3 regions of the Micromonospora sp. NPDC005174 genome follow, and region 3 is predicted to be linked to each of the others. Evidence: riboswitches for the same ligand, from Rfam matches in the RefSeq annotation. Region 3 holds a riboswitch; each other region holds the start of a gene.

Evidence for each region. Region 3 has a riboswitch for cyclic di-AMP ahead of ABZU91_RS20820 (NlpC/P60 family protein). Riboswitches for the same ligand answer to the same signal wherever they lie in the genome.
Region 1: it holds a riboswitch for cyclic di-AMP, as region 3 does, so the genes downstream of both, ABZU91_RS07010 (hypothetical protein) here and ABZU91_RS20820 (NlpC/P60 family protein) in region 3, are expected to answer to the same signal.
Region 2: it holds a riboswitch for cyclic di-AMP, as region 3 does, so the genes downstream of both, ABZU91_RS12380 (C39 family peptidase) here and ABZU91_RS20820 (NlpC/P60 family protein) in region 3, are expected to answer to the same signal.

Annotation. Positions count from the first base shown of each region.
Region 1 is NZ_JBEXIJ010000004.1:121,361-126,480, forward strand. It holds gene ABZU91_RS06990 (hypothetical protein) at 1-465, opposite strand, end outside; gene ABZU91_RS06995 (copper ion binding protein) at 480-689, opposite strand; gene ABZU91_RS07000 (metal-sensitive transcriptional regulator) at 785-1,081, shown strand; gene ABZU91_RS07005 (heavy metal translocating P-type ATPase) at 1,086-3,047, opposite strand; cyclic di-AMP (ydaO/yuaA leader) riboswitch at 3,739-3,870, shown strand; gene ABZU91_RS07010 (hypothetical protein) at 3,874-4,896, shown strand; gene ABZU91_RS07015 (carbonic anhydrase) at 4,975-5,120, opposite strand, start outside.
Region 2 is NZ_JBEXIJ010000008.1:165,849-170,968, forward strand. It holds gene ABZU91_RS12370 (CDP-glycerol glycerophosphotransferase family protein) at 25-1,695, shown strand; gene ABZU91_RS12375 (alpha/beta fold hydrolase) at 1,692-2,438, opposite strand; gene ABZU91_RS12380 (C39 family peptidase) at 2,575-3,423, opposite strand; cyclic di-AMP (ydaO/yuaA leader) riboswitch at 3,657-3,797, opposite strand; gene ABZU91_RS12385 (hypothetical protein) at 4,082-4,852, opposite strand; gene ABZU91_RS12390 (hypothetical protein) at 5,065-5,120, opposite strand, start outside.
Region 3 is NZ_JBEXIJ010000019.1:2,685-7,804, reverse strand. It holds gene ABZU91_RS20825 (N-acetylmuramoyl-L-alanine amidase) at 1-1,311, opposite strand, end outside; cyclic di-AMP (ydaO/yuaA leader) riboswitch at 1,547-1,683, shown strand; gene ABZU91_RS20820 (NlpC/P60 family protein) at 1,696-2,736, shown strand; gene dcd (dCTP deaminase) at 2,797-3,375, opposite strand; gene ABZU91_RS20810 (pyridoxamine 5'-phosphate oxidase family protein) at 3,453-4,001, shown strand; gene ABZU91_RS20805 (zinc metalloprotease) at 4,079-5,062, opposite strand.

The sequences.
Region 1 (5,120 bases), on a different contig from region 3:
GGTCAACGGCTCGCCCCCGGTCGGGGTGAAGTCGGCGAACGCCCGCCACTGCCCGGCACCGGCCAGCGGGGTGTCGACCCGCCAGGTGCCGTCCGGGGCGAGGTCGGGGTGGACGTGGCGGAAGCCGGACAGGTCCCGGCGGGCGACGATCAGGTGCATCCGCTTGTCGTGCGCCACGTCGTACCTGGTCACCGGCCGACCGTCCGGCCCGTCGATCCGGAACGCGAACTCGCCGGACGGGGCGACGACGGGTTCGAGCGTGTAGCCCCGATCGGAGACGAGCAACCCGCCGGGAACGAGGTCGGAGGTCTCGTCACTCGTGGTGGGGCCCGGGGTGCGGACGACCTCGGGCACGCTCTGCGCGACCGGGTCGGCCGGGTCGACCACCCGACCGACCGCGTAGGCCGCGCCGAAGATCGCCGCAAGGCCGAGGGTGAAGGCGCCCAACCTGGTCACCGTGGTCATCCCGGGCCCTCCGCTCACGCCTCGACGAGGTCGTAGCCGGCCTCGTCGACCGCCGCCCGGACGGCCTCGGTGTCCACGGGCTGCTCGCTGCTGACGGTGACCTGACCGGCGGCGAGATCGACCCGCACGTCACGCACGCCCGCGATCGCGCCCACCTCGGCGCTGACCGCGCTGACGCAGTGCCCGCAGGTCATACCCCGCACCTGGTACGTCGTGTCGACCATCGAACCGCTCCTCTCATCGTACCGGTACCCGGTGGGGGTATCCCGGCAGGAAGGGACGTTACCATACCCCCCAGGGGTACGCTATTCTCGTCGCTATGACCGCACCCACCCCGATCCGCGGGTACACCGCCAGCAAGGACCAACTGCTCGCGCGGCTCCGCCGCGTGGAGGGGCAGGTCCGGGGCATCGAGAAGATGGTCGACGAGGACCGCTACTGCATCGACGTGCTCACCCAGATCTCCGCGATCCAGGCCGCGCTCGACAAGGTGGCCCTGGGCCTGCTCGACGGGCACGCCCGGCACTGCATGCACGAGGGGGCGGCCGAGGGCCGGGCCGACGAGATGGCCAGCGAGATGATGGCGGCCGTCGGCCGACTGATGAAGCGCGGCTGAGCCGTCACTCCCGCTCCGGTTCGAGGCGTACCCGGCGCAGCAACTGGGCGTTGAGCGCCACCACGATCGTGGACGCGGACATCAGCACCGCCGCCAACGCCGGACTCAACGCCACCCCGGCCCAGGCGAGCACCCCGGCCGCCAGCGGCAGCGCCACCACGTTGTAGCTCGCGGCCCAGGCCAGGTTCTGCCGCATCTTGCGGTACGACGCCCGGGACAGCCTCAGCACGGCACCGACACCGCGCGGATCGGACGACGCAAGCACCACCTGGGCGGATTCGATCGCCACGTCGGTCCCCGCCCCGATCGCGATGCCCACGTCCGCGCGGGCCAGCGCAGGCGCGTCGTTCACCCCGTCGCCGACCATCGCCACCGTCAGTCCGCGCCGCTGGAGTTCCGCCACCCAGCTGTCCTTGTCTGCCGGCAGCACCTCGGCGAAGACCTCGTCCACGCCGGCCCGGAAACCGAGGTCGGCGGCCACCGACTCGGCCACCGACCGCGCGTCCCCGGTGATCATGGCGAGGGTGTGGACGCCGGCGGCCCGCAGCTCGGCGATGGCCTGCCGGGCCTCCGGGCGTACCTCGTCGGTCAGCGCGAACGCCCCGAGCACGGTGTCCGGAAGCCGCAGGAGGTACAGCACCACGGCACCGCGTGCCGACCAGCGTCCGGTCGCCTCCCGCAGATCGTCCGGCAGCGGCCCGCCCCGCTCCCGCAGCAGGGCCGGTCCGCCCACCGCGTACTCCGTACCGTCGATGGTGGCCCGCACCCCGCGGCCCGGCAGCGACCGGAAGTCGACAGCCCGCGCCGGGCCGCCCGGCCCGGCCGCCGCCACGATCGCCCAGGCCAGCGGATGCTCGCTGTCGGACTCCACAGCGGCGGCCGTCCGCAACGCCTCGTCCCGCCCCACCCCGGGGGCCGTCACCAGGTCGGTGACCGCATGCCCACCCCGGGTCAGCGTGCCGGTCTTGTCGAAGAGCACCGCGTCGACGGTCCGCATGCGCTCCAACGCCATCCGGTCCTTGACCAGGATCCCGCCCCGCGCCGCCGACGCCGTGGAGAGCGCGACGACGAGCGGGATGGCCAGGCCCAGCGCGTGCGGGCAGGCGATCACCAGAACGGTCACGGTACGCACCACCGCCTGGTCGGGCTCGCCGAGCGCGGTCCAGACCACAAGGGTGAGCACGGCCATACCGGTGGCCACGTAGAACAGCGCGGCGGCGAACCGGTCGGCGAGCAGTTGGGCCTGCCCTCCCGAGCGCTGCGCCTCCGCGACCATGCGCTGGATGCCCGCGAGCGCGGTCTGGTCGCCCAGCGCCTCGACCCGGACCCGGATCGCCGAGTCGGTGGCGACCGTGCCAGCAACCACCCGTTCGCCCACCGACCGGGCGACCGGGCGCGACTCGCCCGTGATCATCGATTCGTCCAACTCGGCGTCGCCGTCGACGATCCGACCGTCGGCAGGTACCCGACCTCCGGGGCGGACCAGCGCCACGTCGCCGACCCTCAGCGCGCCCACCGGCACGCGCTCGACCTGCCCGTCCGCCACCACGCGCTCGGCCTCGTCGGGCAACAACGCCGCCAGTGCCGCCAGAGCCCCTCGGGCCTGCCCGATGGCCTTCATCTCCTGCCAGTGCCCCAGCAGCATGATGGTGACCAGCGCCGCCAACTCCCACCAGAAGTCCAGGTCGAAGGCACCCAGGCTGGTGGCCAGCGACGCGGCGTACGCCACTGTGATCGCCATCGCGACCAGCAGCATCATGCCGGGCGTGCGATCCCGCACCTCCCGTACCGCGCCGACCAGGAACGGCCAGCCACCCCAGAGGAACACCACCGACCCGAGCACCGGCCCCACCAAGGAGCGACCCGGCACGTCCAGCCGGAGCCCGAGCCGGTCCACCACCAGGTGACTGCTCAGCACCACCGGCACGGTGAGCACCAGACAGACCCAGAACCGGCGACGGAACATCGCCGGGTCGTGCCCGGCGTGCCGGTCGTGCCCGGCGTGCCGGCGGTGGTCCGTCGCCGGCGCGGTGTGCCGGTGGTGCTCGGGGTCAGGCGGTGGCGCGGGCATGACTCCACCCTCCCGCCCCCGACGGGGCGGTGTCAGCGGTTCGACCGTCCGACACTCCGCCACGACCTGCGACACCCAGGCGCGCTGGTTAGCATCTTGCGACGATGACCCCTCCGATCCCGCCGAACAGTAGGGCGCCCGTGTCGTCCCGGTCGCGCGCCGCTGCCCGCCAACCGGGCCCGCCGGTCACGTTCCGTGATCGCCGAATCGTCAGCCCGCGAATTGCGGCGCTCGGCACCGCGTTCGTCCCGCAGAGCTGAACCGGACGGCCCGCCGGCACGTACCCCGCACCGGATCGTTGGGAGTCTCGCATTAACCGTCGTCGTCGCGCTGGTGCTGTGGCCGCGAGACGGCGCTTCCCCATCCACCGCCGCCACCGGGTGGCCAGAGCCGAACAGGAGCACGGATACGGCATGGTGACACTCCTCAGCGTGACCGGATCGGGCACCCGCCCTGAGAACCGCGTCACTGGTCACTCAACGCCATGGCGAAATGACGCTTTTAGTCGGCATCGGGACGTAGCTCAGGCGGTGGACTCTCGGGTAACCTCGCTGCCGGTCACCGACGAAGGCGCGCAGCGGCGCCTGCGGTGCCACCGCCCAATCGCCAACCGGCGAGCCGGGGACCCAGGTACGTGGGGTGAATCCGCGACAGCGGTAGGGGCCACTTCCGCCCCGAACCCGTCAGCTAACCCGGTCGGCGGTCGACGGAAGGGAAGATTGTGACGGCACCCCTACGCCGCTGGTTGACGCCCGTGGTGGCCGTGTTCGCCGCGCTGACCGTGCTCGCCGGGCCCCTCCCGGCCCACGCCGCCCCGACGACCCCCACACCGTCCGGGCACGAGGAGGACGGCGACGAGCCCAAGCTGCTCAATGACGTCATCGAGCAGACCAACCGGGACTACGTGGCGGCCAAGTCCAAGCTGGACAAGTCCAAGAAGCGGCAGGTCGAACTGGCGGCCGAGGTCGACCGGGCCAAGGCCGACCTGGCGGCGCTGGCCCCGCAGGTCGGGCAGATCGCCGCCCAGTCGTACCGGACCGGGCGTGTCGGCGCGATCGCGATGCTGCTGGAGAGCGACGCTCCGGACTCGTTCGTCCAACGGGCTGCGGCGCTCGACGAGATGAACATGGTCAACGAGAAGAAGCTCGCCGAGGTCAACGCCGTGAAGGCCCGCGCCGAGCAGGCCAAGCTGGCCCTCGACGCGGAGGTACGGGAGCAGCAGAAGCAGACCGCCCTGATGGCCAAGGACAAGCGCGACGCGGACAAGGCGCTCGCGCTGGTCGGCGGCCAGGGCTTCACCGGTGGCCTGGTCGACGCCATCTCGCCGGTCGCCCGGATCGGCCCGGGTCGCACCGCCGACGGCGAGTGGAAGGCGCAGTCGTGCAGCGAGGACGACCCGACCACCTCAGGCTGCATCACGCCGCGCACGCTGCACGCGTACAAGGAGGTCAAGCGGGCCGGGTTCAACCGGTTCGTGGGCTGCCACCGCAACGGTGGACCGTACGAGCACCCGAAGGGCCGCGCCTGTGACTGGTCGCTGCAGAAGAGCGGCTTCAGCCCGTGGCACAACAACGACACCCGCATGTACGGCAACAACGTGGCCGCATTCCTCATCCGCAACGCCGACCGGCTCGGCATCTACTACGTGATCTGGAACCGGCAGATCTGGATGCCGGCGACCGGCTGGAAGTCGTACAGCGGGCCGTCGAACCACACCGACCACGTACACATGTCGTTGCTCTGACCCGGTGATCAGCAGTCCGAGGGCCGTCCCGCGTTCAGCGGGGCGGCCCTCGGACGTGTTCGGTGCGGACCGGCCGGGTCAGGCGTCGGTCGTCGCGGCCTCGGCCGGTACGGGGGTCACGGGCCGCACCACTCCGGCCGCGAGCCGGTACGACATCCCCACCACCGCGCACCGCCCCCGCGCCACCTCGCCGGCCAGCACGGGGGACTGCTCGAGCAGTGTCT
Region 2 (5,120 bases), on a different contig from region 3:
ACCGACGGCGGCGAACGGAGCAACATGCGTGGTGACCTGGTCCGCAAGCTGGCCGCCCGATGCCTCAGCACCGGGCTCGCGGTGCTGGCATTCGTCGTGCTGGCCCTCACCGGCGTCACCGGATGGGGGCTCGCGCTGGCCGTCGCCGCGCTGGCGGCGGCGGCCGTCGAGCAGCGGGTCCGGCCCGGCGCGGACCTGGTCGCCGAGACCGCGCTGATCGCCGCGGCGGTCCTCGTCGGCTACGCCCGTCGGCTCGACGACGGGTTCGATCCGGCGCTGGCCGCCACGGCCCTGGTCCTGCTGGGGCTGGTGCTGCTGGTGGGGCCGCTGCGCACCGCGGGCAACCTGGAGATCCGGGCGGCGAACCTGCCGGTACGCGCCTGGACTCCGCTGATCGCCGACCGGCTCGGCGTCGCCCTGCTGGGGCTGCTGGCGGTGGTGGCGGTCGCCGCCGCGCTGACCCTGCCGGCCGCCGTGGCGCTCGCCGCGAGCCTGCTGGTGGCCGCCGGCGCCGGGGCCGTCGCGTTGGACCTGGCCCGACGACGCTTCCGGCCGACCGCCGGCGGTGGGCAGGTGGCCCGCGCGCTGCGTCGGCACGAGCCGGAGTTCCTGCTCTACTTCTCCGCGCCACCCGGTTCGGAATACCAGGTCACCATGTGGCTGCCGTACCTCGAACGGATCGGCCGGCCCTTCCTGGTGTTGGTCCGCGAGCCGGAGTTCCTCGCGCCGCTCGCTGCGGCCACCGACGCGCCGGTGGTCTACTGCCCCACCCTGCGGGCGATGGACGAGGCGCTGGTGCCGAGCCTGCGGGCGGCCTTCTACGTCAACCACGGGGCGAAGAACAGCCACTGCATCCGGTTCACCCAGCTCACCCATGTGCAGCTGCACCACGGCGACAGCGACAAGGCGCCCAGCGCCAACCCGGTGTCGGGGATCTTCGACCGGATCTTCGTGGCCGGTCCGGCGGCGATCGACAGGTACGCCCGGGCCGGGGTGCAGATCCCGGCGGAGAAGTTCGTGGTGGTGGGCCGTCCCCAGGTGGAGTCGATCGAGGTACGCCAGGAGCCGACACGAGGGCTCGCCCACCCGACGGTGCTCTACACCCCGACCTGGACCGGGCACCACGCCGACGCCGACTACTGCTCGCTGCCGGTGGCCGAGGCGCTGCTGCGGAGGCTGGTGGAGCGCGGCGCGACGGTGATCCTGCGGGCGCACCCGTACACCGCGCAGAACCCGACGTCGGCCCGGCACCTGAGCCGGCTCACCGAGCTGCTGGCCGCCGACCGGGCGCGCAGCGGGCGGCAGCACGTCACCGGGGCGGCGGCCCGGGAGCTGAGCCTGACCGAGTGCGTCAACCGCTCGGACGCGCTGATCTCCGACGTCTCCGGGGTGATCTCGGACTACCTCTACTCCGGCAAGCCGTACGCGGTCACCGACATGGGCGACGAGGGTGACCGGTTCACCGAGCGCTTTCCACTGGCCGGGTCGGGCTACGTGCTGCGGCGCGACATGTCCAACGTGGACGTCGTACTCACGGCCCTGCTGGACACCGACCCGCTGGCCGACGCACGCTGGGTCACCCGCCGCCGCTACCTGGGCGACTTCCCGGCCGAGTCGTACGCCGAGGGTTTCCTGACCGCGGCCCGCCGGGAGCTGACGTCGGCGCGGGAACTGCCCGCGCCCGCACCCGCCTAGCGGTACGGCTCCAGCAGCTCCAGCACCGCCGCCGGGTCCTCCAGATGGGCGTTGTGCCCGAGGCCGGGCAGCGTGACGACCGGTACCCCATACTCCTTGAGCTGCGCGTCGGTGACCATCGGGTCGTGCTCCCCGCGCGCCAGCACCACCGGCACGTCGGTGGCGGCCAACAGCCCGGCCAGGTCGGGCTCGCCGACGGCGAACGCGCTCGTGTCCATCGCGAGCCGCCAGCGGCCGTCGACCTGACGCAGGCCGGCGTCCACCATCGGGTGGTCCGGTGCGACGAGGCCGGCGAGACCGGCGACCCGCAGGTAGCGGCGGGCGGCCTCGGTGCGGGTGGCGTACCAGCCCACCGGACGGGCTGCCAGCTCCGCCGCACGGGTCAGCTCCGTGGGTGACCAGACCGCCTTGATGCCCAGCCCCACCACCGCGTCCACCGGCAGTCCGGCGGCGCGGGCCGCCAGCGCCACGCCGACCACACCACCGAGCGAGTGCCCGAGGACGACGAGGCGGTCGTCGGGGGTCAGGCCCTGCGCGACCCGCTGGGCGAAACCCTCGAAGGAGTACGACGGCAGTGGCGCCGACCAGCCGTGGCCGGCGAGGTCGGGTGCCGACCACCGCCCGGGCCAGTGCTGTTCCAGAAGTGGTGCCCAGGGCAGCCACACGTCACCTGTCGCCCCCATGCCGTGCAGCAGCAACAGGATCGGCTCACGGCCGGCTTGACCACCCGGTTCTTCCGCCACGGCCGCAGTCTCCCACGGTTCGCCGCCCGGTACGAGAGCCGTTCAGCGGCGGTCGCCGCCCGGCAACGAAGACGCCGCGGGCGCCGGCCCCTCGTGGGGACGCGGCGCCCGCGGCGTCGTGGGGTGTCCGCCTGGATCAGGCGGAGTAGCCCCGGCTGGTGATCCAGTTGGCCAGGTCGATCGTGGTGACCCAGTACGCCGGGTCGGCCGGGTTCGCCGAGTCGGCGATCCGCACGGTCCGGCCGTTGTCCTTGTAGCCCACGACGGCGATGTAGTGCCCGCCGCCGTAGGAGTGCCAACCGCCGTCGGTGTCGGTGGCGTCGCCGACGACGTTGGCCACCACGCCCCGGCCGTCGGTGATGGCCTTGACGACGTCGGCCGCAAGGCGGTCGATCTGGGCCGGGCTGGGCGCGCCCTCGAACATGCGGGTGCGGTACGGGGAGCCCTTCACCTCGGCGTTGAGCACCCGGGTGGTGTCCTCAGCCGAGTTGGTGCCCATCTCGGTGGTGCCCAGCTCGGCACCCAGCTCCTCCTGCGTACGGTCGATGCCGCTGGCGCTCAGGGCGTTGCGGGTGGCCGCCGGGCCGCAGTTGTAGTACGTGTTCTGCGCCTCGTAGTCGTAGTCGAGCACCTTGGTCGCGGGCGGCTTCGGCGGCGTCGGCTTACGGGTGAGGTCCGGGTTGCTCGTGGCCTTCGCGGCGGGCGACGCGGCACTGGTGGCCGGGGCGGCGGTGCTCGGCGCGGTGCTCGGCGACGGGGCCGCGGACCGGACCTCGCCACGGGAGGCGACGGTGTCACTGCGCATCTCGGCGACCGTGGTCGGCGTGTGCTGGCCGGCCGGGGCGTCGGCGGCGCCGGCGACCAGGGCGCCGGTGGTGGTGGCGATCGCGAGGGCCGCGGCGGAGGCGGCGACGATCTGGTACGGGCGCTCGGTCGCGAGACGACGGAGCTGGCGCTTCAGGGTGTGCTTCACGAGGTCCTCCACGGTTCGGGGGGTGAGCGGCACACCGGGGCTCGGCCGGTATCCGGGCAGGCGCCAGCGCGCGGGCCGTGGCCCGCGGATGGTGGACCGCTCAGGGGAACACCCGGCACGGCCGGGCGGGAAAGGCGGTGACCCTGGGGGTCAGCTCACCGTCACGAGGCGGATGAGCGGGGACACCGCGACGCCGTGGAGGCGGGGGAACAACTGTGGGGTCGAGGGGTGCTGCACGAGGATGGAACTCCTTCCGTCACCGCCTACCGGGTTAGCTGACGGATTCGGGCGGGAAGATCGCCCTACCGCGGGCCGTGGCTCGCGGATTCACCCCGGACTTACTGTGGGTCCCCGGTTCGTTGATCACGATTGAGCGGGTCGGCGCGGCGTCGCCTCCTGCGATCGGTTACCGCACCGGACGGGACGACAGTACTGGCCGGTGGGCACTCTGCCAAGCCGCGCCCACCTGCGTAAACATCGATTAGCCCCGCAATTTCTGCGCGTCTTGCCGCTGACGTGACTCGATGGGACAACCGGTTCCGCCGGGACCTGTGGGCGACAACCGGACAGGCCGCCGACAACGCCGCCGCAATGCCAGGAACAATGGCCCCCGATGATGCCGGTCGCCCGATTCCGCCGCCGGTGGCGCGCCTCACATAACGGATCGGGCTCAACCCGCCCGAGCCGGACGCCAGCGCGCCACGACTGCCGTACGGGACGCCCGCGTCGCCGTACGCCGTGACCGTGCCGGGCCCGGCCGCGACCGCACCGCCGCCGCGTACGCCTCCTCGGCGAGGGTGCGCGCCGACTCGGCGGCCACCTCCGCGTCCCGCCAGGCCGACCGCTCCCGCTGCACGGCCCCCCGGTGCTCCGCCAGCCTCGCGTCACGGATCGCCCGGACGAGCAGCACCTCCTGCTCCACCGGGTGTCGGCGGGGGTCCCAGCCACGCCGGTGCCCGAACACGTCACCGAGCTGCGCCATGGTCAGCTCCCCGCGCCAGTACGCCGCCATCGCGGCTCGGTGCAGATAGCGCTCCCGGGCCGCGTACTCGCCGGGGGTGTGCGGGGTCCGGGGAGTCGGCAACGCCCCTGCGGTGGCGACCCGGCGGGCCGCGGTGTCCGCCTCGTCGTACGCCGTCCACGCCTGCTGCGCCTCGTCCTGAGCGACCAGCCAGTCAGCGCGACGGCGTCGGGCGGTCCGCGCCGCTCGGGCGGCGGCGACGGCCACCTCCTCGGCGTACCGGCGCAGGTCGGCGATCTCCGCGGCGGCCAGCTCGCGGGCGGTGGGGGTCGGCGGCGTCGGGTCGGCCGCCGGCGAGTCCCGCTCCGGGCGGGCCACCAGTACGGCGAGGACCGTCAGCGCCAGCAGGAACAGGGCCGACCAGATGGCGGCGGCCTGGGGCACCTCGGTCAGGAACTGGTAGAAGACGACGGTTTCCATGGTCGGCTCCTCGGCATGAGCACGTCAGCGATGGGATGCCGCACGGCGAGGGTGCGGGCGGTGTGTCGTCAGGTGCGGTGGCGGGGCGCTCAGGTCGACGGCAGGCCCGTGGGCCCAATGGTCGGCCTGGGGGTCCGGTGGCCGGGTAGAGACCGGCGTCTGGCATACGACTCGGCGCTCGCCGGACGGCGTGACGCCCCGCCTGTGACCCGCTAGGCCGGCGGCGCTCGGGAGGCTCGGCTGGCCGGGCCGGCGGCTCGGAGCGAGG
Region 3 (5,120 bases):
GATCCGGACCAGCCCGGTGGCCGGGGTGCCGGTGTCGAGCCGTGGCGCGTGCAGCAGGTCGAGGTAGTGCGTCCAGTCCCAGTAGGGCCCCGGGTCCCAGTGCATCCCCCGCACGGTCGCCGCGGTGGTGCCGGGCACGTTGTCGTGGCCGATGATGTGCTGGCGGTCCAGCGGGATGCCCAGCCGCAGCGCGAGGTGCCGGACGAGCTTCGCCGAGGTCCGGTACATCGCCTCGGTGTACCAGGTGCCCTGCGCGGCGAAGCCCTCGTGTTCCAGCCCGATCGACTTGGCGTTGACGTACCAGTTGCCGGCGTGCCAGGCGACGTCCTTGGTCCGGACGTGCTGGGCGACGTGCCCGTCCACCGAGCGAAGCGAGTAGTGCCAGCTCACATAGGTCGGGTCCTGGACGAGTTGGAGCGTGGTCGCCCAACTCGCCTCGGTGTCGTGGATGACGATGTACTCGATCTTCTGCCGGGCGGGCCGGTCGGAGAGATCGTGGTTGCCGTAGTCGCCGTCGCCGAACGCCGCGTAGGGGGCGGGGATCCACTCACAGGACACCGTGGGCGGGCATTCCAGTCCGTCCGGGCGAGCGAGTCGCCGCAGGCCCAGCCGGTCCAGCCAGGATCGCTCGGGTCGTACGGCGCGGGCCGGCAGCGTGACCCGCTGGCCGTCGTCGGTCACTCGGGTCTGGCCGGTGCCGATCGTGGTGAAGACCTCGTCGGCGAAGGCCGCCGCGGCATCGGCGCTGTCCGCGCCGGCGTAGTGGGCCACCGCGCCGTACCAGGTGGCCGGGTCGGTGCCGGCGCCGACGGGCGCGCCCACCTCCCGTTGGTACGCGGCCAGCAGCGCCGCCCCGCCCCGGATGTTCGTCGTCGCGTCGGTGCGCAGCGCCTCGGTCGTGGCCCCGGTCAGCGTGGCGGCGGCGTCCACGGTCTGCAGGGCGGCGGTGGGCGGCGCGGGGTCGGCGGCCGGGGCGGGCGTCAGAGCGTGGCGGGAGTCGTCGCCACGCGGGTCCTCCCCCGGGGCGTCGTGGTGGCCGCGTCGGGGCAGAGCGGTCACGTGCCGGGCATCGGTCAGGTGCATCGGGCCGTAGCCGCCGCTGGTGCTCGGCGTACCGGCGTTGCTGTCCCAGCGGGACTCCAGGTAGGAGACGCCGAGCAGCACGTCGATCGGGACGCCGTACTCGGTCGCCGCGGCAGCGTACTGCTGCTGGCGGTCGGCGGCGGGCGCAGCGGAGGCGGGGCCGGTGTGCAGTGGTACGGCCGCTGTGGCGGTGAGGACCGCGACGGCGAGCAGGGTCGGACGCTTCATCGAACCCCCTACATGTGAACTGGTGTCAGTGCGGTCACCTTCGCGCCGCACGGGAGTCCACGTCAATACCTTTCCATGTTTCAAAACATGCAGAAAGAAACCTTCACCTACGCTCGGCGGCCCGCTCCAATCGGTACGGAGTGTCACGGACGCGTGGGTTGCGGATCGGTAACGGCCGTCTCTACTCTGGTCATTTGTCGGCCCGGTAGCAGGTCTGCCCATCCCGGGCGGTAACGGACCGACACCGCCGAGTCGCTTCCGAGCGAGCCGGGGACCCACGTTTCCCTGGGGTGAATCCGCAGCCACTGCGGTAGGGCGCCCACTTCCCGCCCGAACCCGTCAGCTAACCCGGTAGGCGGTCAGGAAGAAGGAGTACGGAACCCGGTGGCCCTTGATGCCCCGCGGCCGTCGTCCGAGCGGTCGGCTCCGGCCGACCCGACGTCGATCGCGCCGCGCCCACGCTGGTCCCGCTTCACCACCGCACTCGCCGCCCTGGTCGGCGTCGCCGTCGTCCTGACGGGCAGCGCCACGGTGGCCCAGGCCGACCCGTCCGTCGCCGAGATCGAACGGCAGATCGACGCCGACTGGAACAAGCTCGAACCGATCATCGAGCGGCACAACGCCACCCGAGCCGACCTGGCCCTCAAGCGCAAGCAGGCCGACACGCTCGCCGCTCGCATCGCGCCCCTGGAGCGCCAGGTCGACGCCGCGATGAACAAGGTGAGCGCGCTGGCCGTACGGGCGTACATGGGCCAGAACCTGTCGACCGTCAACACGATGCTCGGCAGCCGCTCGCCGAGTGAGGTGGTCGGGCAACTCGAGATGCTCGACCGGTTCGCCCACAACCAGCAGCAGGACGTCCGGCAGGTCGCCGATCTCCGCGACGAGCTGGCCCGGCAGAAGGCGCCGCTGGACGAGATGGTCGCCCAGCTGACCCGGACCGAGGCGCAGTTGGCGGCGAAGAAGAAGCAGATCAACGAGGAGATCGACCGGCTGCAGAAGCAGCGCCTCAAGGTGTACGGCAACGGCGGCGGCGGTCCGCTGCGTCCGGCGCCCTGCCCGGCCAGCTATCCGGGTGGCGCTGCCGGCATCGCGGTGAAGTTCGCCTGCGCCCAGATCGGCAAGCCGTACGTGTGGGGCGCCGAGGGGCCGGAGTCGTACGACTGCTCCGGGCTGATGCTGGCCGCCTGGGCGAAGGCCGGTGTGTCGCTGCCGCACAACGCCGCCGCGCAGAGCCGGGTGACCAGGAACGTCAGCAAGGGCGACCTGCGCCCCGGTGACCTCGTCTTCTACTACAGCGACATCCACCACGTCGGCATGTACGTCGGCAACGGCTGGGTGGTGCACGCCTCGCAGGCCGGGGTGCCCGTCAAGATGAAGAAGGCCGACGACGGGCCCATCCACAGCTACGGCCGTCCCGGCTGAGAAACGCGGGACGCGGTCGGGGCCCGTCGCGATCCGCTCGCGGCGGGCCCTCGTCGTCTCCTACCTCGTCGGCCAGGCGCGCCAGTTCTGCCAGGAACGACTCGGCGTCGGCCCCCGCTGACCCTGGTAACGCGACCCGTAGACCACCGAGCCGTACGGGTGCTCGGCCGGCGAGGACAGCCGGAAGATGCAGAGCTGGCCGATCTTCATGCCCGGCCAGAGGGTGATCGGCAGGTTCGCCACGTTGGACAGCTCCAGCGTCACGTGCCCGGAGAAGCCCGGGTCGATGAACCCGGCGGTGGAGTGGGTGAGCAGGCCGAGGCGGCCCAAGCTGGACTTACCCTCCAGCCGGCCGGCGAGCTGGTCGCCGAGCGAGATCACCTCCAGTGTCGAGGCGAGCACGAACTCTCCCGGGTGCAGCACGAACGGCTCGCCGTCGGGCACCTCGACCACCGAGGTCAGGTCGTCCTGCTGCATGGCCGGGTCGATGTGGGTGTAGAGATGGTTGTTGAAGACCCGGAACAGCCGATCGAGTCGTACGTCGATGCTGGAGGGTTGGACCAGGGTGGGCTCGAACGGCTCCAGGCCCAGCGTGCCGGCCTTGATCTCGGAGACCAGGTCGCGGTCGGAGAGCAGCATCGGACCACCTTAGCGAGGTGGGCGGTGACCAGCGTGTCGAGGTCGCTCCTCGTACATTTGTTCGATAGAATGCCCGCATGGCTTCCTGGTCCGATTTCGCCGCCGACGAGCCCCGCCTCGCCGATGGGATTCGCGTTCTCCTGCAGCAGTACGGGCCGGGCTTCGGCTACCTGGCCACGGTCCGCGCCGACGGTGGGCCCCGGGTCCACCCGGTCTCCCCGGTCATCACCGACGAGGGTCTGTTCTGCTTCATCATCGACTCGCCGAAGCGCCGCGACCTCGAACGGGACGGGCGCTACGCGCTGCACTCGTTCCCGCCGGAGGAGAGCGACGACGAGGCGTACGTGGCGGGCCGCGCCCGACCGGTCACCGATCCGGTTCGGGTGGCCCGGCTGGCGCAGAGCGCCCGGGCGGAGCCACGGGTCGACTGGCGGCTGTTCGAGTTCACCGTCGACGTGGCGATGCTGACCCGCCGTGAGCAGCACGGCCTGGGCATCGCGGTCGGTCATCCGGCCGTCCAGGTCTGGCTCGATCCGCAGAGCCCGCCGGCGGCGGTCGCGGCTCCGGCCGTACCGCAGACGCGCCCGACCCGCCGCAGCCGTGACGTCCAGTACACGGCCGCCTGACCACGGCCTGTTCCTCGGAAAGACGCCGGTGCCGGCTCCGTCACGAGGGAGCCGGCACCGGATGTACGTGCGGGGTGCTACGCCGCGCGGTACGCGTTCCACGCGGTCAGCATGCGGCTCGCCTGCCCCGTCGTGAACTGGTACATGCACGAGTCGTAGGTGTAGTCCATGAAGTTGGTGATCGGGTCCAGGCCGGTCGCCGAGCAGGTGTTCCGCCCGGTCGGGCACTGGTATGCAGGCGACGCCTCGGCCGGGGTGTCGCTGACGCCGTCGCCGGAGCCGCCGCAGCCACCCTGGAAGGTGTGGTAGAGGTTCAGCCAGTGGCCGATCTCGTGGGTGCCGGTGTCGCCCTGGTTGTAGTTGGTGGCGGTGCCGCCCGGCAGTGACTCGTTCAGCACGACCACGCCGTCCATGCTGCTCAGGTTGCGCTGCGGGAAGGTCGCCCAGCCCAGCAGGTCGTCGCTCAGCTCACCGAGGTAGATGTTGAGCGTGTTCTTGCCGCCGACCCGCAGCGACGACTTCATCGACCGCTCGGCGGACGAGCCGTCGACGATCGGGTACCAGGACGTGTTCGTCACCCGATTGATCTTGTCGAGCCGGAACGCGAAAGCGGTGGTCGCGCCGCCGGTCCCGCCCGCGTAGGCCTGGTTGAGCACGCTGATCTGCGAGGTGATCATCGAGTCCGGGATGTTGCCGCCGGCCCGGGTGCTGTTCTCCTGGATCACGTGCACCACCACCGGGATGGTGACGGTGGCCAGCGTCGTCGCGCCGGCGCCGGCCCGGTAGTTGGCCCGTTCACGCAATGCCGCCGCAAGGTCGGCGTCCCGCTCGCGGACCTGCTTGGCGGTCAGCTCGTTCGGCTCGTGCAGGGCTGCGGCGCCGGGCTTCGCCCGGGCATTGGCCTGGCTGCCGGCCGGCCCCGAACAGGCGCCGCCCGGCGCTGCGGAGGAGGCCGAAGCAGCCGGAACGACGCCCACCGCAGCGGTGCTGAGCAGCAGCGCGAGGGTCGTCGACGCGACACCGGCGACACGCCGGGTCAGCAGGTTGGGACGGAGTCCCATGGGCCCACCTCTTTCTGGCGGCGCGGCAGGGGGTGTGTCACGCCATGGCTGGCAACGT